DNA from 3 places in the Kitasatospora sp. NPDC056731 genome. Region 1 is predicted to be linked to each of the others. Evidence: riboswitches for the same ligand, from Rfam matches in the RefSeq annotation. Region 1 holds a riboswitch; each other region holds the start of a gene.

Region 1 (7,677 bases):
AGAAGTAGAACGGGAGGACCCGGGGCTTCCACGACATCTGTCGCTCGGCGAGCCGGGCGGCCTCGCGGGACGTGGTGAGCACCGTCCGTGCGGGGGCTGTCGATGGCATGGCGAAAGTCGCTCCTCGTCTGCTGTCGGGCCGATCCCGTGCGGGAGCCGGGTCGTTCGTTGGCGGTCCGGGGTTGCGGAGGTCCAGGCCCGCGGAGGTTCAGGGCTGCGGAGGTTCAGGCCCGCGGAGGTTCAGGCCCGCGGAGGTTCAGGCCCGCGGAGGTTCAGGGCTGCGGCGGGCGGTCGGCCGGCGGACGGTCCGTCGGCGGGCGGTCGGCCGGGGGCGCGACCGGGCCGGGGGCGACCGGACCGGGCGTCACCGGCGGCGCGGCGGGCCACGGCTGCTGGGCGAGCGTCGACGGGTGCGGGGCCGGCTGGGTGGGCTGCTGCGCGTACGGCACCGGCTGCGACGGCTGGGCCGGCGCCGGCTGCGGCCAGGCCGCGGGCTGCGACTGCGGCGCCGGGGGCTGCTGCGGCCACGCGGGCTGCGGCTGCTGCTGGAACGGCGGCTGCGGTGGCCAGGCGGCCTGCGGCTGCGGCAGCGGCGGCTGCTGCTGTTGCTGCGGCCAGGCGGGCTGGTGCTGGAACGGCTGCTGCTGGAACGGCTGCGGGCCCGGGGCCGGCTCGGCCGGGATCGTCTGCAGCAGCGACCAGTGCAGCTGTCCGCCCGACGCCGCGGCGGCTTCCGGCGCCCCCCGCTCCCGCCACTTCAGCCGGGCCAGCAGCAGGATCAGCGCCGCGGTGACGACCACGCCGAGCGCGAAGGTCGCGAGCTTGAGCCCGCCCTCGGTGGTGCTGGTGAACCACTCCCGCTGCGGCTTGTCCAGGAGCGCGCCGGTCAGGCTGCGCACCCGGTTGTACCCCTCGACCAGTGCGACGCCGGCCGCCACCCCGAGCGCCCAGGTGCGCCCGCGCAGCAGCAGGATTCCCGAAACCAGGTAGATCAGGCCGTAGTTGAGGCTGCCGGTCTCGGCGTCCACCGAGGTGCCGCCGTAGTAGAAGATGCCTTTGACGTAGGTCGCGAACCCGACCTGGCCGAAGCAGTTGTACGCCGCCCAGCCGAGCAGCACCACGCCCCAGCCGACGGCGATGCCGCCGGCCGCGCGCATCGCACGTGCCTGTCCCATCCCGCACCCCCGCCCCGCCGGGCCCGTCCCGGCGTCAGCCCCTCGGCTTCGCCGCCACAGGATGCCACACGGCACAACGGACACGGTATTCTGGCCGTTCAACGGAATTCAGTGGTGTAGCGCACCTCGCGGCGACCGGCTCGGCGGACGTGCGGGGCGGCTCGACGAACGCGCGGGGCGGCTCAACGAACGTGCAGGCCACCCCAGTCGACGTTCGCGCCGAACGGGCCGGCGCCGCCGGTGAGCGCCAGCGGGCTGTGGTAGGTGGCGTTGACGTCCGCGCCGGAGTTGCGCGGCTGGTCCGGCGTCAGGTTGTCCGAGGTGAGCGACTGCCCCCACACCGTCCAGATCGTCCAGGGCGTGCGCCGCAGCGTGTCCGGCTGGCGGGAGTTGACCGGGACGGCGAAGGACTCGGCCAGGATCCGCGGCTTGCCGTAGGCGGCGAGCCCGTCGTAGTACCGCTTGGTCCACACCTCGCCGGTGCCGATCGGGCGCGCGGGGCTGCCGCTGTAGTCGTCCACCCCGACCACGTCGACGTACTGGGAGCCCGGGTAGTAGTCCCACGGGTCCGCGCCGGGGGCTCCGTCCCAGGACACCGGCGTCCAGACGAACAGCAGGTTGTGCAGGCCCCTGGTCTCCACCAGGTAGCGGTAGGTGATCCGCCACAGCGCCTGGTAGTCGGCCGGCTTCTGGCCCGACCACCAGAACCTGCGGGCACAGTCCTGCACGTTCATCTCGTGGTACGGGCGCAGCAGCACCGGCACGTCGTGGGCGGCCAGGTACTCCAGGTGGTCGGCCAGGTAGGACAGGTCGGTCATCAGCGCGCGGTACTCGGGGGTGTCGTGCGCACTGTCGACGACCCGGCCGAACCAGCCCTTGTCCTTGGCGGCCGGGGAGTTCGAACAGAGCACCTGCTCGAAGGACTTGACGTCCGAACCGGGGTAGGGCTGGTGGAAGGACATGCCGACGATCCCGGCCGGCCCCCCGCCGTTGTCGGGCAGTTCGGTGGTGGTGCCGTCGCAGTTGTGCTGGACGCCGGCCGTGCCGTAGCTGCCGTCGTCGGCGCGCGGGTGGCCGGACCAGACGGCGGAGAGCAGGTCGACGGCGTCGTCGGTGTACTGCCAGCCGGCCCGGCAGGTGGGCCACCGGCCGGCCGAGTAGGAGCGCGGGTCGCCGACGCCCCAGCCGGTCTGGCCGTAGCCGGGGCCGAGGTCGGTCTCGACGAAGCCGGGCAGCTTGCCGGTGAGGTCGGCGGCCTTCTTGTAGTAGTAGCCGACCTGCTTGGTGCCGCGGTAGTCGCCGTACTCGGGGTTGTTGCGCTCGTTGTGCGCCTCGACGTGCTGGCCGATCACCGTCCCGCCGCTCTGCCCGGTGCGGGCCTGCCCCTCCAGGTCGGCGAGCAGCTGCTGGACGGCCCGGGCGTTCGGCGAGGCCTGCGGGTCCCGGGCGAGCAGGTCCCGGCCGACCTCCGGCGGCAGGGTGCGGCCGGAGAAACCGACCGCCACCGGGACGCGGGCGGGCTGTTCGCCGTCGGCCCGGCCGTCGCGCTGCAACAGCGCCACGGCGCCCGCGGCCACCACGACCCCGGCCGCGGCCAGGACGGCGGGCTTGCCGCGCAGGGCTCTGGGCAGGGCCACGGACCGCTCCTCCGGTTGCTCGCCGGCACCGGCCCAGGCGGACACAACCGGAACACTCGTACGAATGACTGCCCCGAGAGCCTGCCACACTCCCCCGGCCCCGGCGAGCGAACCCGCCGGGGCCGGGGTGTCACGGCGGATCAGCCGGCCGCGGCGGCCCCCGGCGCACCCGGCGCGGCCGCGGATGCGGCCTTGGCGCGCTGGAGCAGCTGGCCCTTCACGTGCTCACCGAAACCGGCGGCCGCCGCGGTGGCGGCGGCGTCGGCGGTGTCGCCGCCCTTCGCCGAGCCCTCGACCGTGAAGTAGGCGTACCGGCCCAGGGTGTTGTGCGTGTTGGTGCAGCCCGGCGTGGCGCAGAAGGCCGGCGCGCCCGGCGCGACGGCGCCCTTGAGGTGGCCGGTGTAGCTCTTCATCGAGGTCTCGGCCTGGATCTTGTGGTCGAAGACCGCGACGCCGACGGTCACCGCGCTGTCGCCGGAGACGTAGGTCGCCCGGAGCACCTTCTGGCAGCCCTGGTCACCGAGGACCTTGCCGAGCCCGCCGGTCGTCGAGTTCCCGTCCCAGCAGGGCGAGTCCAGCGAGACGAAGGTCCGGTTCCAGGTGGCGCCGTTGACCGTCACCTGGAGCGCGGAGAACAGCGCCCCCGCGTCCTGCGGCGCCGGGTCGGTGGCGGCCTCCCAGATCGGCTTCGACGGGTCGTCCGGCGCGCCGCCCGGGGTGCCGGCGGCACTTGGCGCGGTGCTCTGGGCGGCACTCGGTGCGGCACTCTGCGCGACAGAGGACGGCCGGTTGGAGGCCGAGGCGGTCGGCCCGGCGGGCGGCTTGTCGCCGTCGCCCTTCGTCAGCAGCACCGTCCCTCCCGCGACCAGGCCGCCGACCAGGACGACCGCGACCGCCACGCCGAGGGCCCGCAGCCGGCGGCGGCGCTTGTCGTCCGCCGCGTTGCGGTCCGCCAGCGCCTGCCAGTTCGGCTCGGCGCGCTGCGGCGCCTGGGGCTGCGGGTACGGCTGGGGGTGCGCCTGGGGGTTCGGCTGCCACTGCGGCGGCAGCTGCTGGCCCGGCTGCGGCAGCGGAGGCTGCCCCGGCGGGCCGGGCTGCGGAGGCGGCACCGGAGGCCCGTACGAGGCCGGCGGCGGCCCGAAGCCCCCGCTCGGCGGCAACACCGGACCGGGCACCACCGGCGGCTGCTGACCGTACGCGTCCCCCGGCCCGGTGGGAGGCGTTCCCTGCGGACCCTGCCCGGGTGCGCCAGTTCCGTCGCTCACGCGCCCCCTCGCTTCGCTCGATGATCGCTTCGCGAAACGCGCCCCTCGGCGCTTCGCTCGCTCATGCGCCCAGATCGTAGGGCATGCCCCCGCCAGCCGGTCCGCCCGGTGACCGTTCCGTATCGAAACCAGGACGCCGGAGCCCGGAATCAGCGCGCCGGGAGCCCGGAACCAGGGCCCCGGGAGCCCGGATCCGAGGCGCCCCAAGGCCACGACCCGCCCCCTCCCAGCACCCCCGGTTATCGCTCCGACACACCGCGCCGTACTACATGTGGGGTCGCATCAGAGAGACACCACAAGATGTATGCTCAATCCTGCTGTCGATGCAGGGGAACCCGGTGCGAATCCGGGACTGCCCCGCAGCGGTGAGCGGGCGGCTCCAGCAGCCGCCCCGCGAGTCCGAGTACCTGCCGACGGTGTGCGCACGGGCCCTCCCGCAGAGGCCGCGCCAGCACGAGAACTACCTTCCGGGCCTCGCGGGCGGGCCGGGGACGCCACTGTCGCGCGACGCTTTCTGCGTACGTGCCGTGCTCCCCTGCCCCGAACGGCCCGGTACCCCCCGATCACCGCCGCCGATCGCCGCCAGGAGAGAGCGCCTTGACCACCGCTGCCTCAGCCACCCTGCCCGCCCAGGGCACCGGCCCCGCCCCCACCGACCCGACGGTCTCCGACCCCGGCGGCGCGCTCCTTCGGCTGCTCACCGACCGCAGCGTCGATCTCCCCCAGGTGGACCCCGGCCATGTCGCCGCCGCCGCGCTGCGCGGCCGCCACGCCGGCTCGGACTTCGCCGAGCTGCGCGGGCTGGCCGTGGACGCCGCCGCGTCGATGATCGCCGAGGACCCCCAGTACTCGAAGCTGGCCGCCCGGCTGCTCGCCCTGGAGATCGTCGACGAGGCGAACAGCCAGGGCTCGCGCTCCTTCGCCGCCTCGATCGCCGTCGGCCACGACGAGGGCCTGATCGGCGACACCACCGCCGCCTTCGTCGCCAAGCACGCCGCCACCCTGGACGCGCTGATCGACGTACACGGCGACGACCGCTTCGAGTACTTCGGCCTGCGCACCGTGCAGTCCCGCTACCTGCTGCGCCACCCGATCACCCGCAAGGTCATCGAGACCCCGCAGCACTTCCTGCTCCGCGTCGCCTGCGGCCTGGCGGTCGGCGACAGCGAGCAGTCCGTGCGCGAGGTCGCCGAGCTGTACGGCCTGATGAGCCGGCTGGAGTACCTGACCTCCTCGCCGACCCTGTTCAACTCCGGCACCCGGCACCCGCAGATGTCGAGCTGCTACCTGCTCGACTCCCCGCTGGACAACCTGGACTCGATCTACAACCGCTACGCGCAGATCGCCCGGCTGTCCAAGCACGCCGGCGGCATCGGCCTGTCCTACTCGCGCATCCGCTCGCGCGGCAGCCTGATCCGCGGCACCAACGGCAAGTCCAACGGCATCGTCCCGTTCCTGCGCACCCTCGACTCCTCGGTCGCCGCCGTCAACCAGGGCGGCCGCCGCAAGGGCGCGGCCTGCGTCTACCTGGAGACCTGGCACGCCGACATCGAGGAGTTCCTGGAGCTCCGCGACAACACCGGCGAAGAGGCGCGGCGCACCCACAACCTCAACCTGGCGCACTGGATCCCGGACGAGTTCATGCGCCGGGTCAACGCCAACGAGGACTGGTCGCTGTTCTCCCCCGCCGACGTGCCCGAGCTCGTCGACCTGTGGGGCTCCGACTTCGACGAGGCCTACCGCAAGGCCGAGCTGGCCGGCAAGGCCGTGCGCACCATCCCCGCGCAGACCCTGTACGCCCGGATGATGCGCACCCTGGCGCAGACCGGCAACGGCTGGATGACCTTCAAGGACGCCTCCAACCGCGCCGCCAACCAGACCGCGCTGCCCGGCCGCACGGTGCACTCCTCGAACCTGTGCACCGAGATCCTGGAGGTCACGGACGACTCCGAGACCGCCGTCTGCAACCTCGGCTCGGTCAACCTCGGCGCCCACGTCACCCCCGGAGCCTCCGTCGACGACCTGCTCGGCGCCATGGACTGGGAGCGCCTCGACGCCACCGTCCGCACCGCCGTGACGTTCCTCGACCGCGTGGTGGACATCAACTTCTACCCGACCACCGAGGCCGGCACCTCCAACTCCCGCTGGCGCCCGGTCGGCCTCGGCGTGATGGGCCTCCAGGACGTCTTCTTCAAGCTGCGGATCGACTTCGACTCCGCCGAGGCCGCGCGGCTGTCCACCCTCATCGCCGAGCGCATCATGCTCACCGCGTACGAGCGCTCCGCCGACCTGGCCGAGCAGCTGGGCCGCCACGAGGCCTACGGCGAGACCCGCGCCGCCCGCGGCGAACTGCACATCGACCACTTCCCGACGGCCGCCCCGCAGTGGGCCGACCGCTGGACCGCGCTGCGCGCCCGCATCGCCGAGACCGGCCTGCGCAACTCGCTGCTGCTGGCCATCGCGCCGACCGCGACCATCGCGTCCATCGCCGGCGTCTACGAGTGCATCGAGCCGCAGGTCTCCAACCTGTTCAAGCGCGAGACGCTCTCCGGCGAGTTCCTCCAGGTCAACCCGTACCTGGTGCGCGAGCTCAAGGAGCTCGGCGTCTGGGACCAGCAGACCCGCGACGCCCTGCGCGAGGCCAACGGCTCCGTCCAGGAGCTGGGCTGGCTGCCCGCCGAGGTCCGCTCGCTCTACCGCACCGCTTGGGAGCTGCCCCAGCGCGCGCTGATCGACCTGGCCGCGGCCCGCATGCCGTACCTCGACCAGAGCCAGTCGCTGAACCTGTTCATGGCGGCGCCGACCATCGGCAAGCTCAGCTCGATGTACGCCTACGCGTGGAAGGTCGGTCTCAAGACCACCTACTACCTGCGCTCGCGCCCGGCGACCCGGATCGCCCAGGCCGCCTCCGGTGCCGCCCGCGCCGCCGCGCCCGCGTCCGCGTCCGCGCCCGTGCCGGTGAACACCCCGACCCTCACCCCGGAGGAGGAGGCCGCGCTGGCCTGCTCCCTGGAGAACCCCGAGTCCTGCGAGGCCTGCCAGTGAGCACCCCCGACCGCGAGAAGATGCTGCTCGACCCCGGCTTCGAGCTGACCCTGCGCCCGATGCGCTACCCGTCGTTCTACGACCGGTACCGGGACGCGATCAAGAACACCTGGACCGTCGAGGAGGTGGACCTGCACTCCGACGTCGCCGACCTGGCCAAGCTCAGCGAGGGCGAGCGCCACCTCATCGGCCGCCTGGTCGCCTTCTTCGCCACCGGGGACTCGATCGTCTCCAACAACGTGGTGCTGAGCCTCTACAAGCACATCAACTCCCCGGAGGCGCGGCTGTACCTGTCGCGCCAGCTGTTCGAGGAGGCCGTGCACGTCCAGTTCTACCTGACGCTGCTCGACACCTACCTGCCCGACCCCGAGGACCGCAACGCGGCCTTCGCCGCGGTGGAGAACATCCCCTCCATCCGCCAGAAGGCGCAGTTCTGCTTCAAGTACATGAACGCCGTCGACCACATCGACTCGCTGCAGACCAAGGAGGACCGCCGCGCGTTCCTCCTGAACCTGATCTGCTTCGCGGCGTGCGTCGAGGGCCTGTTCTTCTACG
Region 2 (7,677 bases), on a different contig from region 1:
GCGTCCCCGCCACCGACCCGGCGATCGTCGCCGCCAAGAACTTCCTCAAGGGCAAGCTCACCGCCTCCGGCGCCTTCAACGCCATGTTCGGCGTCAACACCGACTCCAACGGCTGGGCCGTCTCCGGCCTCAACGCCTGCGGCATCAACCCCCAGGGCGCCGACTTCACCAGCGGCACCGGCAAGAGCCCCGTCGACTTCCTGATCGCCCAGCAGTTCAAGCCCGGCGGCGGCTTCAAGTACCTGCCCGCCGACACCACCCCCTCCCCCTACGCCTCCGTCGACGGCCTGCGCGCCGTCGCCGGCGCCGGCTTCACCGCCACCCCGCCGACCCCGACCACCGCCGGCGAGCCCGCCTGGGCCGCCGCCACCACCTTCGTCCCCGGCACCGCCGCCAAGCTCCCGCTGGTCATCGACGACGGCACCGGCGCACTCAAGGTCTGCGCCGTCACCCTCACCCCGACCGGCACCACCGCGACCCTCGGCGACGTCCTCGACGCCGCCGCATCCGCGACCCCCGCCGGCTGCGTCACCGCCGTCACCCCGTCCTCCGGCACCGGCGCCGTCACCGCGATCAACGGCACCGCCAACAACGGCTCCTCCACCTGGAAGGTCAGCCTGGACGGCACCACCGCCACCACCGCCACCCGGGCCACCACCGTCCACCTCGGCGACACCGTCTCGCTCCGCTACGGCAACTGATCCGAAGGTCCCGGTCGCCCTGGACACCGTGTACCAGCGTGGACGGCGCGGCGATGCTTCACGACGTGCCCAGCCCTGCCCCACTGCTGAACCACCCGATGCCCCACAGCGGCCCCGCACACCGATTCCGGTGCGCGGGGCCGCTCGCATGTCCCGGCGCCCCTGCCGGTCAGGGCAATTCTCCTCAAGTCCCCTACCTCTTAGCCGAGTTCAGGATCACGCAACAGCCAGACCGCCATCCCGGAAACGCTCGGACGAGTGATCATCCAGTCCGCCCGTTCGAACCGTCGAGATCGAGCGGGCCCTGCCAGCCGACGGTTTTCCGGTCGGGTCAGTGGTCCGTCGGAGCCGTCGCCTAAAGTGCAGCTTCTGACGACTGACGGCCGGAGAGGGGTCGGGTAATGACCGAGGCATGGGATCGACTGCGGGCGATCATGGGCGAGCCGGTGTACACCCCGGCGCGGGTGCCGTGGGAGCTGGCACCGGCCGAGCTCGGGGTCCAACTGCCGTCGGACTACCGGGCGTTCGTCGATCTGTACGGTGCGGTGAACCTGAACGGCGAGTGGGGTGTGCGGTCGCCGACGGAGCGCTCCCACGGAGCCGGTTCGCCGGGCGGCCTGGCGGGGTGGCGTTTCGAGACCGACACCGAGTTCCGGGGGCAGGTCGAGGGCGAGGACGAGTTCTGGGACCAGGAGCGCACCCCTGTGTTCCCGGACCCGGGCGGGCTGCTGCCCTGGGGCATGAACAGCAACCACAACTACTGCTGTTGGCTGACCGACGGCCCGGACCCGGAGCAGTGGCCGGTGGCCGTCTTCTGCGACTTCGGTGGCGTCGACGACGGTGCGCTCGACCGTTTCGACGGCGGCTTCGCGGAGTTCGTGGCGACCGTACTCACCGGCGGCTACGCCCATGAGGACGAGTTGCTGGTGCGCCCGGACCCGGAGGAGTGGGGACCTCAACCGGCCCGGCCACTCTGGACACCCGCCTACGACTGGACCGGCAAGGACTGGGGCGCGGAGTGGGGCATCACCTGGTACCGGCCCACCGGGTCGACGGAAATGCCCTGGGCCAGGTGACGGTGATCCGCCGACCTGGCATTCGCCTTCCCTCGCCCGGCGGCGCCGAACATCACGCAACAGCCGTACCGCCGGTGCCCCGGCCCCCCTTCCGGAGGGGCCGGGGCACCAGTACGCCGCCGGAGATCAGGGGGCGGGGACGCCCGGCTGGGCGCCGGCGCCGAAGGACCAGCCCTCGACGTCGCCGGGTGCCGGGTTGTAGCTGCCCGCGCCGAGGTTGCTGTACGACCAGGGGCCGCCGTGCTGGGCGTGCCAGTACGACCAGTAGGCGCTGCCGGTGGGGTTGGTGCAGGTCGTCGGCAGGGCGTTGATGGTGCAGACGAAGCCCGGGTAGCGCGGGTGGAAGGTGTACGCGAACCCGGCGCCGGTCAGCGCGGCCAGGCCGCTGGCCGGGTCGCCGGGTGCGCAGCCGGTCTGGATGCCGCCGCCGACGGCGGTGGAGTCGACCACGACGGTGACGCCGGTGGTGCCGTCGCAGGCGGCGGCCTGCGCCTGCGGGGCTTGGACGGCGGAGGCGCCGAGCAGGCCGGCGGTGAGGGCAGCGGCGGCGGCGATCGAGCCGAGGGTGCGGCGGGCCGGGCGCGCGGGCGCCAGGGTGTCGGTCATCGGAGCTCTCCTCTCGGGGTCAGCGGGTGGTCAGTGGGTGGTCGCCGGGCAGGCCGGCACGGGCGCGTCCGGGCGGGCACCCGTGGCGGAGAGGGTGGCCAGCGGGGTGCCGGCCAGGCCGAGGACGGCCTGCGCGGTGGCCCGGGCGCCGGTGGCCGGGTTGAAGCCGGTCGCGTCGTAGGCGACCGCCCCGCGCACGCCCGGGTCGGCGGAGCAGCCCTGCTGGAGCTTGACCAGGCTGCTCCAGCCCTTGAGTCCGGCCCCGAAGCGTCCGCCGGCCAGCAGTGCCTGCGTGGCGAGGCCGGTGGTGTTGGCGTTGGACGCGGCGGCCCCGGCGGCCGGGAAGCCGCCGTCGGCGTTCTGGTGGGCGGTCAGCCAGCCGAGCCCGGCGTTGGCCTTGGCGGTGCGGCCGGTCGCGGCCAGGGCCTGGGCGGCGAGCGCGGTGGCGTCCGGGTCGCTGGTGCAGGTGGCCTGGCCGAAGGAGAGCGGGTAACCGCCGTCCGCGCACTGGCTGTTGGCGAGGAAGTCGACGGCGGCCGCCGGGGCGCCGCCGGCCGTGCGGTGCAGGGCGATCAGGGCCAGGGACTGGCCGAAGGCGTTGCTGTAGTCGCCCCACTGCGAGCGGTCGGAGAACCGGCCGTCGGCGGTCTGGAGGGAGCGCAGCCGGGCGGGCAGGTCGACGCCGCCGAAGGCCGTCGGGTTCCCGCCGCGTACCTCGACGGCGAGCAGCAGCTTGGCGGTCGCGCCCGCGTAGGCCTCGGTGGTGCCGTCGCCGAGGTAGCCGGTGATGATCTCGGGCTTGGCCAGCCAGGCGGTGGCCTTCGTGGCGGCCTGGTCGGAGCTGCGCGAGGCGGCGAAGGCCAGCACGGCGTCGATGGTCAGGCCCTGGTCGGGGTAGGCGGTGCCGTTGAAGACGGACTCGAAGTGGTCGCCGTCGACGAGCTGACGGGCCAGCCAGCCGCCGGCGGCGGCATCGGGGCGGATCGTCGGGGACGAGGTCGCGACAACAGGCGCGGCCTGGGCGGCAGCGGCCGCCGGGAGGACGGTGGCGAGCGCGAGGGCGGGTATCGCGAGCAGACCGAGAGTGCGGCGGAGCGTGGGCATGGGTGCCTTTCCGGGCCCGCACGCAGGGGCCCGGAGGACGGCGGCAACAGCCGGGCAGCCCTCGGAGCTCCGGCCCGCAGACCACGACGGGAGGAGGGGACGACACACCTCCGCCGCCGGGTACTCGGGCTCGCCGCCGGCGTGGAGCCGGCGGCCTACCGTTGCGGGTCAGCGCCGGATTCGAACCGGACTTCCCCCAGCGGCGGAGTCACAACTTGACGGCTCATCATGGCGATACGGAGAAGATCCGGTCAAGGGATCGTCCGCCACATCGCGCCGCGAACCGCTCGGACCGTCAGCGGTTGAGGAACTCCGGCGGGCGCTTCTCGGCGAAGGCCGCCATGCCCTCCTTCTGGTCCGCCGTGGCGAACGTGGCGTGGAACAGGCGCCGTTCGAAGCGGACGCCCTCGGCGAGCGTGGTCTCGTACGAGCGGTTGACGCTCTCCTTGAGCATGACCGCCGCCGGGGTGGACATCGCCGCGACGGTCTCGGCCACCGTCAGGGCCTCGGCCAGCAGCTGGTCCGCCGGGACGATCCGGGAGACCAGGCCGGCCCGCTCGGCCTCCTCGGCGCCCATCATCCGGCCGGTCAGGCAGAGCTCCATCGCCTTCGCCTTGCCGACCGCCCGGGTCAGCCGCTGCGAGCCGCCGATGCCGGGGATGACGCCGAGCTTGATCTCCGGCTGCCCGAACTTCGCGGTGTCCGCCGCCAGGAGGACGTCGCACAGCATCGCCAGCTCGCAGCCGCCGCCCAGCGCGTAGCCCGCCACGGCCGCCACGACGGGCTTGCGCAGCGCGGCGAAGCGGTCCCAGGCGGCGAACCAGTCGCCGAGGTAGGCGTCGACGAAGTCGAGGGACTGCATCTCCTTGATGTCGGCGCCGGCCGCGAAGGCCTTCTCCGAGCCGGTGATGACCAGGCAGCCGATCTCCGGGTCCCGGTCGAACTCCGTTGCCGCCTGCACGACTTCGTTCATCAGGAGGGTGCTGAGCGCGTTGAGCGCCTTGGGCCGGTCGAGCGTGATCAGCCCCACCCGGCCCTTGCGCTCGGCCAGGATCGTCTCGTAGCCGGTCACTTGCCGTCCTCCCTCAGGGTGGTGATGATCGCCGAGAAGTCCAGGCCGGCGCCGTCGTCGGCCTGCGCGAAGTCCGCGTACAGCTGTGCCGCCCTGCGTCCGAGTTCGGTGGGCAGGCCGGCGGCCTCGGCGGCTCCGGCGGCGAGGCCGAGGTCCTTGGCCATCAGGGCGGCGGCGAACCCGGCCGCGTAGTCGCGGTTGGCCGGGCTGGTCGGCACCGGCCCGGGGACGGGGCAGTTGGTGGTGAGCGCCCAGCACTGGCCGGAGGCGGTCGAGGCGACGTCGTAGAGGGCCTGGTGGCTGAGTCCGAGGCTCTCTCCGAGCACGAAGGCCTCGCTGACCGCGATCATCGAGATGCCCAGGATCATGTTGTTGCAGATCTTCGCGGCCTGCCCCGCTCCGGGGGGTCCGCAGTGCACGACCTTGCGGCCCATCGCCTCCAGCACGGGCCGGGCCGCCTCGAAGTCCGGCTCGGCGGCTCCGACCATGAAGGTGAGGCTGGCGGCCGTGGCGCCGACCACCCCGCCGGAGACCGGCGCGTCCACGGCCCGGTGCCCGGCGTGCACGGCGAGGTCGTGCGCCGCCCGGGCGTCCGCGACGTCGATCGTGGAGCAGTCGACGAAGAGCGTTCCCGGGCGGGCGGCGGGCAGCAGGTCCGCGTAGGCGGCCAGCACGTGCCGGCCGGCCGGCAGCATGCTGATGACGACGTCGGCCTCCCGCACCGCCTCGGTCGCGGACCGCGCCGGACGGACGCCGCTCTCCGTCCGGGACGCCCGCCGCAGTGCCTCGGGCGCCAGGTCGTAACCGGTCACGGTGTGTCCGGCCGTGGCGAGGTTGGCGGCCATCGGGCCGCCCATGTTGCCGAGTCCGATGAATCCGATGACTCCGTTGAATCCGTTGACTCCGTTGAATCCGTTGCGGTGGGTCACCAGCGCTCCAGGGGTGTGGTGGGGGCCAGGCCGAGTTCCCGGTCGCCGAGCGGGGCGAAGTAGCGGGCCACCGTGGCGGGCTCGACGGCGCTCAGCGTCGACGGGTTCCACCGCGGGGAGCGGTCCTTGTCGATCACCTGGGCGCGGATCCCCTCGGCCAGGTCCGGCGTGGAGAGCGCCGCGCAGGAGGTCCGGTACTCCTGGTCGAGGACGGCCTCCAGCGGGCCGAGGGTGCGGGCCCGGCGCAGGGCGGCGAGGGTGGCCTTCACGGCGGCGGGCGAGTTGGCGGCGATCCGGTCCGCGGCCTCCTTGGCCTCCGGTTCGCCGCTGTCCCGCAGGCGGTCGAGGATCTCCTCCACGGTGTCGGCCCCGTAGCAGTGGTCGATCCACGCCCGCCGACCGTCCAGCACGCCGGCCGGTGCGGGCCCGACGTTCCGTTCGAGGGCGTCGTGCACGGGGAGTTCGGCCAGGTCGTCCAGCAGCGCGGGCAGCCGCTCGGCCGGGACGAAGTGGTCGGCGAGGCCGCAGAGCAGCGCGTCCGCGGCGCCGACGGAGCCCGCGGTCAGGGCCAGGTGGGTACCCAGCTCGCCGGGGGCGAGGGCGAGCAGGTAGGTGCCGCCGACGTCGGGGACGAAGCCGATGCCGGCCTCGGGCATGGCGATGCGCGTGGTCTCGGTGACGATCCGGACGCTACCGTGGGCGGAGACCCCGACCCCGCCGCCCATCACGATGCCGCTCATGAGCGCGACGTAGGGCTTGGGGTAGCGGGCGATGCGGGCGTTGAGGCGGTACTCGTCGCGCCAGAACTCCTCCACCGCGCCCGGGTCCGCGCCGGTGGCGGCGCGGTGGATGGCGACGATGTCGCCGCCGGCGCAGAAGGCCCGCTCACCGGCGCCGGAGATGACCACGGTGTCGACCCGCTCGTCCTCCTCCCACGTGTCCAGGGCTTCGGAGATCCTTTGCACCATGCCGTGGGTGAGGGCGTTCAGGGCCGCGGGGCGGTTGAGGACGATCAGGCCGGCCCGGCCCTCGCGGTGGACCAGGACCTCGTCGAGGTCGTTCCCGGCCATCACGCGGCCCCGGTCAGGCCGCGGGCGACGATGACGCGCATGATCTCGTTGGTTCCTTCCAGGATCTGGTGCACCCGCAGGTCGCGGACGATCTTCTCGATGCCGTACTCGGCCAGGTAGCCGTAGCCGCCGTGCAGTTGGAGCGCCTGGTTGGCCACCTCGAAGCCGGTGTCGGTGGCGTGCCGCTTGGCCATCGCGCACAGCTCCGGCGCTCTGGGGTCCCCCCGGTCCAGGGCCGAGGCGGCCCGCCAGAGCAGCGACCTGGCCGCCTCCAGCTCCGTGGCCATGTCGGCGAGCCGGAACTGCAGCGCCTGGGCGTGCAGGAGCCGGGCGCCGAACGCCTCGCGGTCCGCCAGGTAGCCGGTGGCCCGCTCCAGGGCGTCCTGCGCTCCGCCGAGGGAGCAGGCGGCGATGCCGAGCCGGCCGCCGTTCAGCCCGTTCATGGCGATCCGGAAGCCCTCGCCCTCGGCTCCGAGGAGGCGGTCGGCCGGGAGCCGGACGCCGTCCAGCCGCACCTGGCGGGTGGGTTGGGCGTTCCAGCCCATCTTCTTCTCGTCGGGCCCGAACGAGACGCCGGCGTCCTCGCGTTCGACGACGAACGCGGACACCCCGCCGGCCCCCGGTCCGCCGGTGCGGGCCATCACCAGGTAGACCTGGGAGACCCCTGCGCCCGAGATGAACTGCTTGACGCCGTCGAGGACCCAGTGCGCCCCGTCCCGGCGGGCTCGGGTGGTCAGTGCCGCCGCGTCCGAGCCCGCGCCGGGCTCGGTGAGGCAGTAGCTGGCGGGGGTCGCCATGGCGCTGAGGCCCGGCAGCCACCGGGCGCGCTGGGCGTCGTCGCCGTAGCGGTCGATCATCCAGGCGACCATGTTGTGGATGGACAGGTAGGCGGCGATGGACGGGCAGCCGGTGGCCAGCGCCTCGAACACGAGGACGCCGTCGGCGCGGGTGAGCCCGGAGCCGCCGGACTCCTCGCGGACGTAGACACCGGCCAGGCCGACGTCCGCCGCCTTGCGCAGCACGTCCACCGGGAAGTGCTTGGCCTGGTCCCACGCGACCGCGTTCGGCGCCAGGTGTTCGCGGGCGAAGGCCCGGGTGGTCGCCGCGATGGCGAGCTGG
Region 3 (7,677 bases), on a different contig from region 1:
GGCGACCTGGGTCAGGTCGTCCAGCGGCTCGCCCCGGTTGCGGAACCGCCGGGCCAGGTGCTCGACCAGCGGGATGTGCATCCGCACCAGCTGGTTGCGCAGCTCGACGCGCTCCGGGGAGCCGTCGGGCAGCGCGGACAGCCGGACGAACAGCGCGCGGGCCGCCTCCCGGTCCGGTGCGCCCGAGCGGTGCGGGGCCGGGGCCGGCGCCTGGACGGGCACCGCGGTGCGCAGGTCCGCGGCCTCGTCCGCCGGATCGGACGGGGGCGGGGATGCGGGCGACGGTTCAGACGTCGGCTCGGTCGGGTGGCTCATCCGGTGGGCGTCCTTCGGGTGCGCATCGTCGTTGGCGGCGAGGCCAGGAACGCTCGCCTGGGTCGGTACGGCAGGTCCCGCCGTCGCGAGGCCGGTACGGTCCAGATCACTCACGGCCATTCCCCCGTTCCGTTCCGGGAGCACCGGGGCCCTCGGGCCCCGGCATCGTCTCGTTGGTCGTACCGCGTGGGGGGCGGTACCGGGCGCCGCCCGCCCGGCCCCTGATCGGGGACCGGGCGGACGGCCCTTGTGCGGTGCTGGTCGACGCCCCGGCTAGTGGGCGACGGGGCCGCCGCGCTTCTTGTGCAGGCTGATCGACACGGTCTTGTCCTCGCCGACCGAGGAGTCGACCTCGCCGGCCAGGGCGGAGAGCACCGTCCAGGCGAAGGTGTCCCGTTCGGGCGCCTTCCCGTCGGTGGTGGGGGCGGTGACGGTCACCTTCAGCGAGTCGCCGACCAGCCGGAACTCGCAGGTCAGGACGGAGCCTGGCACCGCCTGCTGGAGCAGGATGGCGCAGGCCTCGTCGACCGCGATCCGCAGGTCCTCGATCTCGTCGAGGGTGAAGTCGAGCCGTGCCGCCAGGCCGGCCGTCGCTGTTCGCAGGACCGAGAGGTAGGCACCCGCCGCGGGCAGCCGGACCTCCACGAAGTCCTGCACTCCGGGCTCGCCGTCGATCTGGGACACCCTCACCTCCTGGGTGACGCGCTGTGCTTCCGGGCCGGTGGCCGCGGCACTGTCTGTTGCTTGGCTCAACTGCTTCGCCCCAACTGTCCAGAGGGGTGGTGCGGTACGTACCGGTCATACCCTTCGCGGGGCGACCGGACGCCGCGTATCCGCCTGAGACCTTACCGCCTTCCGCACGCCGGCCGGGGCTCGGGAGTCACTCATGGTAAGCCATCGCGACGCAGGGTGGCAGGGGTTCGGACGGTCCGTTCAGTGACCGCCGCCGGCGGCGGCGAGCGCCTCGCCGGTGAGCCGGTAGACGGTCCAGCCGTCCATCGGCACCGCGCCGAGGGACTTGTAGAAGTCGATCGAGGGCGTGTTCCAGTCGAGCACCGACCACTCCACCCGCGCGTAGCCGCGCTCGACGGCGATCCGCGCCAGTTCCAGCAGCAGCGCCTTGCCGTGGCCGCCGCCGCGGGACTGCGGGCGGACGTACAGGTCCTCCAGGTAGATCCCGTGGGTGCCGCGCCAGGTCGAGAAGTTGAGGAACCAGACCGCGAAGCCGACCGGCTCGCCGGTGGCGTCGTCCTCGGCGATCAGGCCGAACAGCGCCGGGTTGGCGCCGAACAGGGCGTCGCGCAGCTGCTCCTCGGTGGCCACGGCCTCCTGCGGGGCCTTCTCGTACTCCGCGAGCTCGCGGATCAGGGCGAGGATGACGGGGACGTCGGTCACGACGGCGGTGCGGATCATGCCGCGAGCCTACTGCGCGCCCCCGCCCGCGGCCCAGGCCCTGATCGGGGCCCGGGCCGGGACCGGGCGGGTCAGCGGGCGGGGACGGTGCGCAGGTAGTCGGCCAGCGCGGTGATCGCGGCCGGGTTGCGCGGGCTCTCCACCAGGTCGACGTAGTCCAGGACGAAGATCCGGTCGTTCCTGACCGCCGAGACGCCGGCCAGCGGCGGGAAGGACTTCAGGAAGGCGCGCTTGGCGTCGGCGCCGGTCTCGCCGTAGTTGTTGATCAGGATCACCTCGGGGTCGCGCTGGACGACGCTCTCCCAGCCGACGGTGACCCAGGTGTCCGCGAGGTCGCCCATCACGTTGGCCCCGCCGGCCTTGGCGATGATCTCGTCGGCCGCGGCGAACTTCCCGGCGGTGTACGGCTTGTCCTGCCCGCTGTCGTACAGGAACACGGACGGCCGGCGCTCGGGCTGCGGGGCGGCGGCGACCTGCGTCTTGAAATCGGCGACCAGCTTGTCCGCCCGGTCGCGGACGTCGAAGATCTCGCCGAGGTTGGCCAGGTCGGTGTAGAGCGCGTCCAGCGGGGACATCACGCCGCGCTCGGTGCCCTTGCCGCTGCGGCAGGACTCGCTGAGCACGTACGAGGGGATGCCGAGGTCCCCCAGCGCCTGCGGGGTGAAGCCGCGGCCCTCGTCGAAGCCGTAGTGCCAGCCGGCGAAGACCAGGTCGGCCTTGGCGCCCAGCACGATCTCCTTGGTGATCTCCTTCTTGGAGAGCCACGCGGTCTGCTGGTAGCCGTCCTTCCAGGCGACCTGGTCGACCCGGCCCTTGTCGTCGGGCATCACGTAGCCGGCCATCCGGTCGGCCAGGCCGAGGGCGAGCATCAGCTCGGTGATGCCGACGTCGTTGGTCACCGTCCGGGCGGGCTTCTGCGGGAAGGTGAGCTTGGTGCCGCAGTTCTCCACGGTCACCGGGTAGTGGGCGGAGGCGGCGGTGGCGTCGCCGCTCGGGGCGATCTCGGCGCCGCAGGCGGTGAGCCCGAGGGTGAGCAGGGCGGTGATGGCAACGGCCTTGGTGCGCACGGGGGTTCCTTCGGGGGGTGGGTCAGATCCGGTCGAAGAGCAGTTGGACGGCGCCGGTCACCGGGTGCCGGACGGGGGTGGCCCGGACGCCGAACACCTCGGCCAGCAGGGCGGGTCGGAGCACCTCGGCGGGCGGCCCCGAGGCGACGATCCGGCCGGCCCGCAGCACGTACAGCAGGTCGCAGTGGCCGGCCGCCAGGTTGAGGTCGTGCAGCGCGGTGAGCACCGTCGGGCCGGCTTCCCGGACCAGCGCCAGGACGTCCAACTGGTGGGCGATGTCCAGGTGGTTGGTGGGCTCGTCCAGCACCAGCAGCCGGGGCTCCTGGACCAGCGCGCGGGCGATCAGCACCCGCTGCTTCTCGCCGCCGGACAGGCTCAGGAAGCCCCGCCCGGCCAACTGCTCGACGCCGACCTTGCGCAGCGCCTCGGTGCAGCGGGAGTGGTCGTCCGCGCCCGGGCCGCCCAGGCCGCGCCGGTGCGGCAGCCGGCCCATGGCGACCACCTCGGCCACCGTGAAGTCGAACTCGGCGGAGTGCTCCTGGGGGAGCGCGGCCACCCGCCGGGCGGCCTCGCGCGCGGTCAGCGCGTGCAGGTCCGTGCCGTCCAGCAGGACGGCCCCGGCGGCCGGCCGCAGCGCCCGGTAGACGCAGCGCAGCAGCGTCGACTTGCCGCTGCCGTTCGGTCCGATCAGTCCGACCACCTGCCCGGCGGCGGCGTCCAGGGCGACGTCGTGGACCAGCCGGGCGCCGGCCAGCTCGACCGAGACGGAGTCCAGGGCGAGATCCATCAGCGGCCTCCGAAGGAATAGCCGCGACGGCGCATCAGCAGCAGGAAACAGGGCACCCCGAGCACCGCGGTGACCACCCCGACGGGCAGTTCGGCGGGCGCCAGCAGGGTGCGCGAGACGATGTCCACCCAGACCAGCAGCAGCGCCCCGGCGAGCGGCGCGACCAGCAGCACCCGGCGGTGCCCGGCGCCGACCAGCATCCGGGCCAGGTGCGGCACCATCAGCCCGACGAAGCCGATCGCCCCGCTGACGGCCACCACCGTGCCGGTGACGGCGGCGGTCACCACGAACAGCTCGCGGCGCAGCCGGTCCGGGTCCACGCCCAGCGAGGCAGCCGTCTCGTCGCCCATCGCGAGCGCGTCCAGCCGGCCGGCGGCGCAGGCCAGGTACGCCAGGCCGGCCAGCACGGTGGCGGCGGCGATCGGCACCGAGCCCCAGGTGGCGCCGCCGAGGCTGCCGAGCAGCCACATCATGGCGTCCCGGGCGGCCTCGCCGCGGGCGGCCGCGAAGACCATCAGCGCGGTGACGGCGGAGAAGCCGTAGGAGAGCGCGGTGCCGGTGAGCACCAGCCGCAGCGGGGTGAGCCCGTAGGCCGTCCGCGCCGCGAGGTAGACCAGCACCATGGCGACCAGCGCGGAGCCGAACGCGGAGGCCGAGATCGCCCACACCCCGAGCGAGGCGAAGGCGCCGAGCAGCAGTACCGCGTTGGCGCCGACGGCCGCGCCGGAGGAGATGCCGAGCACGAACGGGTCGGCCAGCGCGTTGCGCACCAGGGCCTGGACGGCGACCCCGGTGGCGGCCAGCCCGGCGCCGACCACGGCGGCCAGCACGGCGCGCGGCAGCCGGATCTCCCAGACGATCGCGTAGGCGGCGGCCTCCTCCGCCTCCAGCCGTCCGCCCGTCAGCCCGGCGGCCAGCAGCCGCAGGACGCGGGGCAGGCCGATCCCGGAGGCGCCCAGCGCCACGCCGCAGAGCAGCGAGAGCAGCAGGGCGGCGGCCAGGCCGACGGCGAGCGGGAGGGCGGGTATTCGGCGGTCGGGCGGGCTCGTTGCGCCACTGCCCGCGACTGCGGTGCTGCTCACGGTGCGCCTTGCCTCGGGCCGCGGGTGCGCGGGGGCGGCACCGGTCGGGCGCGGGCCCGGGCGCCATCCCCTCGCAGTCCACGGCGAGTTGTCGGGAGTTCAGCGGCCGGGGGCGATCGGGCTGGCGCGGCCCCGGGGGCCGTGCTCACCGTTGCGGGTCAGCGCCGGATTCACACCGGACTTCCCCCTCGGACGCCCTGGCAGCATAACAGCCACTCAGGCTAGGCAACCCTTACCGGGCTCGGATGGGGCGTGAACGCACGACCGCCCCCGTCCGGGCTCGCGGACGGGGGCGGTCGGGTGGCGACGCGTCAGGCTCAGGCCTGCTTGGTCTCCCAGAAGATCTTGTCGACCTCGGCGATCAGGTCCAGCAGGGCCTGGCCGGTGGCGGGGTCGGTGGACGCCTTGGCGGCCGAGGCGGCCTTCAGGGTGTCGTTGATCAGCTGGTGCAGCTGCGGGTACTTCTCGAAGTGCGGGGCCTTGAAGTAGTCGCTCCACAGCACCGAGATGTGGTGCTTGACGGCCTCGGCACGCTGCTCCTTGATGATCAGGGCGCGGGTGCGGAAAGCCGGGTCCTCGTTGGCCTGGTACTTCTCCTGGGTGCCCTTGACCGACTCGGCCTCGATCCGGGCCTGCGCCGGGTCGTACACGCCGCAGGGCAGGTCACAGTGGGCGTGGGCGGTGGCGCGCGGTGCAAACAGACGAGAGAACATGGGAGTCCTTCCTTAGATCGTCTTCCCGCGCCCGAGATTACCCTTCCGCCCCCGGGGTTTCGCGATCGGGCGGTGGGCCTAGGGCAAAAGGCGGACCCGGAACCGGGGTAATCCGGACATCGAACGGATCGAACGGGGTGACGGTCCGTACGGCAGACTGGGACCGGTCGGTCCGGGAGGAGGAGTCGTGGCGCGGAGCACGGAACCAGCGGGCACGGAACCGGCGGGCACGGAACCCCGGGGGCGGGGCCGGGGCGGCGGCGCGGTGCCGTTCGGGCTGGTCGACGTGGCGGGCCCGTCGATGGTCCCGACCCTGCGCGAGGGCGACCAGTTGCTGGTGCGCTACGGCGCGCCGATCCGGCCCGGCGCGGTGGTGCTCTTCCGGCACCCCTTCCAGCAGGACCTGCTGGTGGTGAAGCGGGCCGCCGAGCGGCGTCCGAGGGGCTGGTGGCTGCTGTCCGACAACCGGCCGGTGGACAGCGACAGCCGCAGCTACGGCCCGGTCCCGGACGAACTGGTGCTCGGCCGGGTGCTGCTGCGGCTGCGCCCGCGCCCGGCCTGGCTGGCGCCGGGGCGGCGGCTGGAGCGGCTGCTGCTGAGCACCCGGCTGGCCCGGGTGCCGGGCCTGGCCCGCCGCCTGGGCGTCTGGGCGGAGCAGCTCTGACCCCCTGGGCCCTGCTCTGTCTGCCAGGCCCGGCCTAGCCGGCGGCGCCGAGTGCCGCGGCCTCGGCCTCCTGGCGCTTGCGGGCCCGGTACGCGGCGACGTTGGCGCGGGTCGCGCAGCGGTCCGAGCAGTAGCGGCGGGAGCGGTTGGTCGAGGTGTCCAGGTAGGCGTTGCGGCAGGGCGCGGCCTGGCAGATGCCGAGCCGGTCGGCGCCCAGTTCGGTCAGGTGGACGGCCAGGCCCATGCAGGCGACCGCGCTGAAGTGCGCGGTGGCGGTCGGCGAGTTGTCGGCCAGGTGAAGGTGCCAGCGCGGCCGGCCGGCGTCGTCCAGGTAGTCGTGCCCGGAGACCAGCGGGCTGACCGGGTACTCCATTAGCAGGCTGTTCAGCAGGTCGACGCCCCGGATCTCGTCGCCCTCGGCGGCGGCCTCGAAGACCCCGCGCAGCCTGGTCCGCACCGCCCGCAGCCGGGGCAGGTCGGACTCGTCGGCCTGTGCGGCGGCCCGCGAGGAGTCGGAGAACAGGCCGCGCACCGCGTCCACGGACGTCAGCGTGTCGGTGCCGCGTTCGGGCTCCTCGGTGTTCACCAGCCGAACGGCGAGATCGGCGTACGAGGCGAGCTCCACGGAGGTCCTTCCAAAAGGTCGGTAACGGGCTGATTGCGTCCAGCCTATTACCTGGGTGGGGAAAACGTCGGCGCCCGGCAGGAGCAGCCTGCCGGGCGCCGGTCGGTACGGTTCTACAGCACCTTGGAGAGGAAGGCGCGGGTGCGCTCGTGCCGGGGGTCGGTGAGCACCTCGCGGGGGTTGCCGGACTCGACCACCACACCGCCGTCCATGAACACCAGCGCGTCGCCGACCTCGCGGGCGAAGCCCATCTCGTGGGTGACGACCACCATGGTCATGCCCTCCTCGGCGAGGCCGCGCATGACGTCGAGGACATCGCCGACCAGTTCGGGGTCGAGCGCCGAGGTGGGCTCGTCGAACAGCATCAGCTTGGGCTTCATGGCCAGCGCGCGGGCGATCGCGACGCGCTGCTGCTGGCCGCCGGAGAGCTGGGAGGGGTAGTTCTTCGCCTTGTCGGCGAGGCCGACCCGCTCCAGCAGGACCATCGCCCGCTCCCGGGCGGCGGCCTTGCTCTCGCCCTTGACCTGGACCGGGGCCTCCATGACGTTCTCGACGGCCGTCATGTGCGGGAACAGGTTGAAGCGCTGGAAGACCATGCCGATGTCGCGCCGCTTGACGGCGACCTCGCGGTCCTTGAGCTCGTAGAGCTTGTCGCCCTTCTGCTGGTAGCCGACCAGTTCGCCGTCCACCCAGAGGCGTCCGCCGTTGATCTTCTCCAGGTGGTTGATGCACCGCAGGAAGGTCGACTTGCCGGAGCCGGAGGGGCCGATCAGGCAGAACACCTCGCCCTGCTTGACCTCCAGGTCGATGCCCTTGAGCACGTGCACGGAGCCGTAGGACTTGTGGACGCTCTCGGCGCGCACCATCGGCTGCCCGGTGGCGGCGGCCGGGGTCTTGCTCAGGTCGGTCATACGTGACCACCTCCCTCAAGCCCCGGGACGACGTCGGCGCCGGTCTTCGGGGCGGGCTTCCCGGCGAACAGGCCCCGCAGCCGCTGCACCGGGGTGGGCG

What was found. Region 1 has a riboswitch for cobalamin ahead of AB0R04_RS32135 (ribonucleoside-diphosphate reductase subunit alpha). Riboswitches for the same ligand answer to the same signal wherever they lie in the genome.
Region 2: it holds a riboswitch for cobalamin, as region 1 does, so the genes downstream of both, AB0R04_RS26370 (prenyltransferase/squalene oxidase repeat-containing protein) here and AB0R04_RS32135 (ribonucleoside-diphosphate reductase subunit alpha) in region 1, are expected to answer to the same signal.
Region 3: it holds a riboswitch for cobalamin, as region 1 does, so the genes downstream of both, AB0R04_RS16845 (iron ABC transporter permease) here and AB0R04_RS32135 (ribonucleoside-diphosphate reductase subunit alpha) in region 1, are expected to answer to the same signal.

The regions. Positions count from the first base shown of each region.
Region 1 is NZ_JBFBNR010000046.1:12,527-20,203, forward strand. Features, by position in the region: gene AB0R04_RS32115 (glycosyltransferase family 2 protein) at 1-109, opposite strand, end outside; gene AB0R04_RS32120 (hypothetical protein) at 273-1,175, opposite strand; gene AB0R04_RS32125 (glycosyl hydrolase) at 1,358-2,812, opposite strand; gene AB0R04_RS32130 (hypothetical protein) at 2,953-3,921, opposite strand; cobalamin riboswitch at 4,365-4,507, shown strand; gene AB0R04_RS32135 (ribonucleoside-diphosphate reductase subunit alpha) at 4,699-7,122, shown strand; gene AB0R04_RS32140 (ribonucleotide-diphosphate reductase subunit beta) at 7,143-7,677, shown strand, end outside.
Region 2 is NZ_JBFBNR010000028.1:87,243-94,919, forward strand. Features, by position in the region: gene AB0R04_RS26355 (hypothetical protein) at 1-701, shown strand, start outside; gene AB0R04_RS26360 (SMI1/KNR4 family protein) at 1,103-1,777, shown strand; gene AB0R04_RS26365 (flagellar hook-length control protein FliK) at 1,904-2,383, opposite strand; gene AB0R04_RS26370 (prenyltransferase/squalene oxidase repeat-containing protein) at 2,414-3,487, opposite strand; cobalamin riboswitch at 3,585-3,725, opposite strand; gene AB0R04_RS26375 (enoyl-CoA hydratase) at 3,783-4,559, opposite strand; gene mmsB (3-hydroxyisobutyrate dehydrogenase) at 4,556-5,488, opposite strand; gene AB0R04_RS26385 (enoyl-CoA hydratase/isomerase family protein) at 5,485-6,558, opposite strand; gene AB0R04_RS26390 (acyl-CoA dehydrogenase family protein) at 6,558-7,677, opposite strand, start outside.
Region 3 is NZ_JBFBNR010000014.1:11,776-19,452, forward strand. Features, by position in the region: gene AB0R04_RS16820 (RNA polymerase sigma factor SigF) at 1-429, opposite strand, end outside; gene AB0R04_RS16825 (hypothetical protein) at 589-999, opposite strand; gene AB0R04_RS16830 (GNAT family N-acetyltransferase) at 1,249-1,728, opposite strand; gene AB0R04_RS16835 (ABC transporter substrate-binding protein) at 1,800-2,795, opposite strand; gene AB0R04_RS16840 (ABC transporter ATP-binding protein) at 2,818-3,582, opposite strand; gene AB0R04_RS16845 (iron ABC transporter permease) at 3,582-4,610, opposite strand; cobalamin riboswitch at 4,754-4,893, opposite strand; gene sodN (superoxide dismutase, Ni) at 4,982-5,377, opposite strand; gene sodX (nickel-type superoxide dismutase maturation protease) at 5,679-6,041, shown strand; gene AB0R04_RS16860 (CGNR zinc finger domain-containing protein) at 6,076-6,666, opposite strand; gene AB0R04_RS16865 (amino acid ABC transporter ATP-binding protein) at 6,780-7,577, opposite strand; gene AB0R04_RS16870 (amino acid ABC transporter permease) at 7,574-7,677, opposite strand, start outside.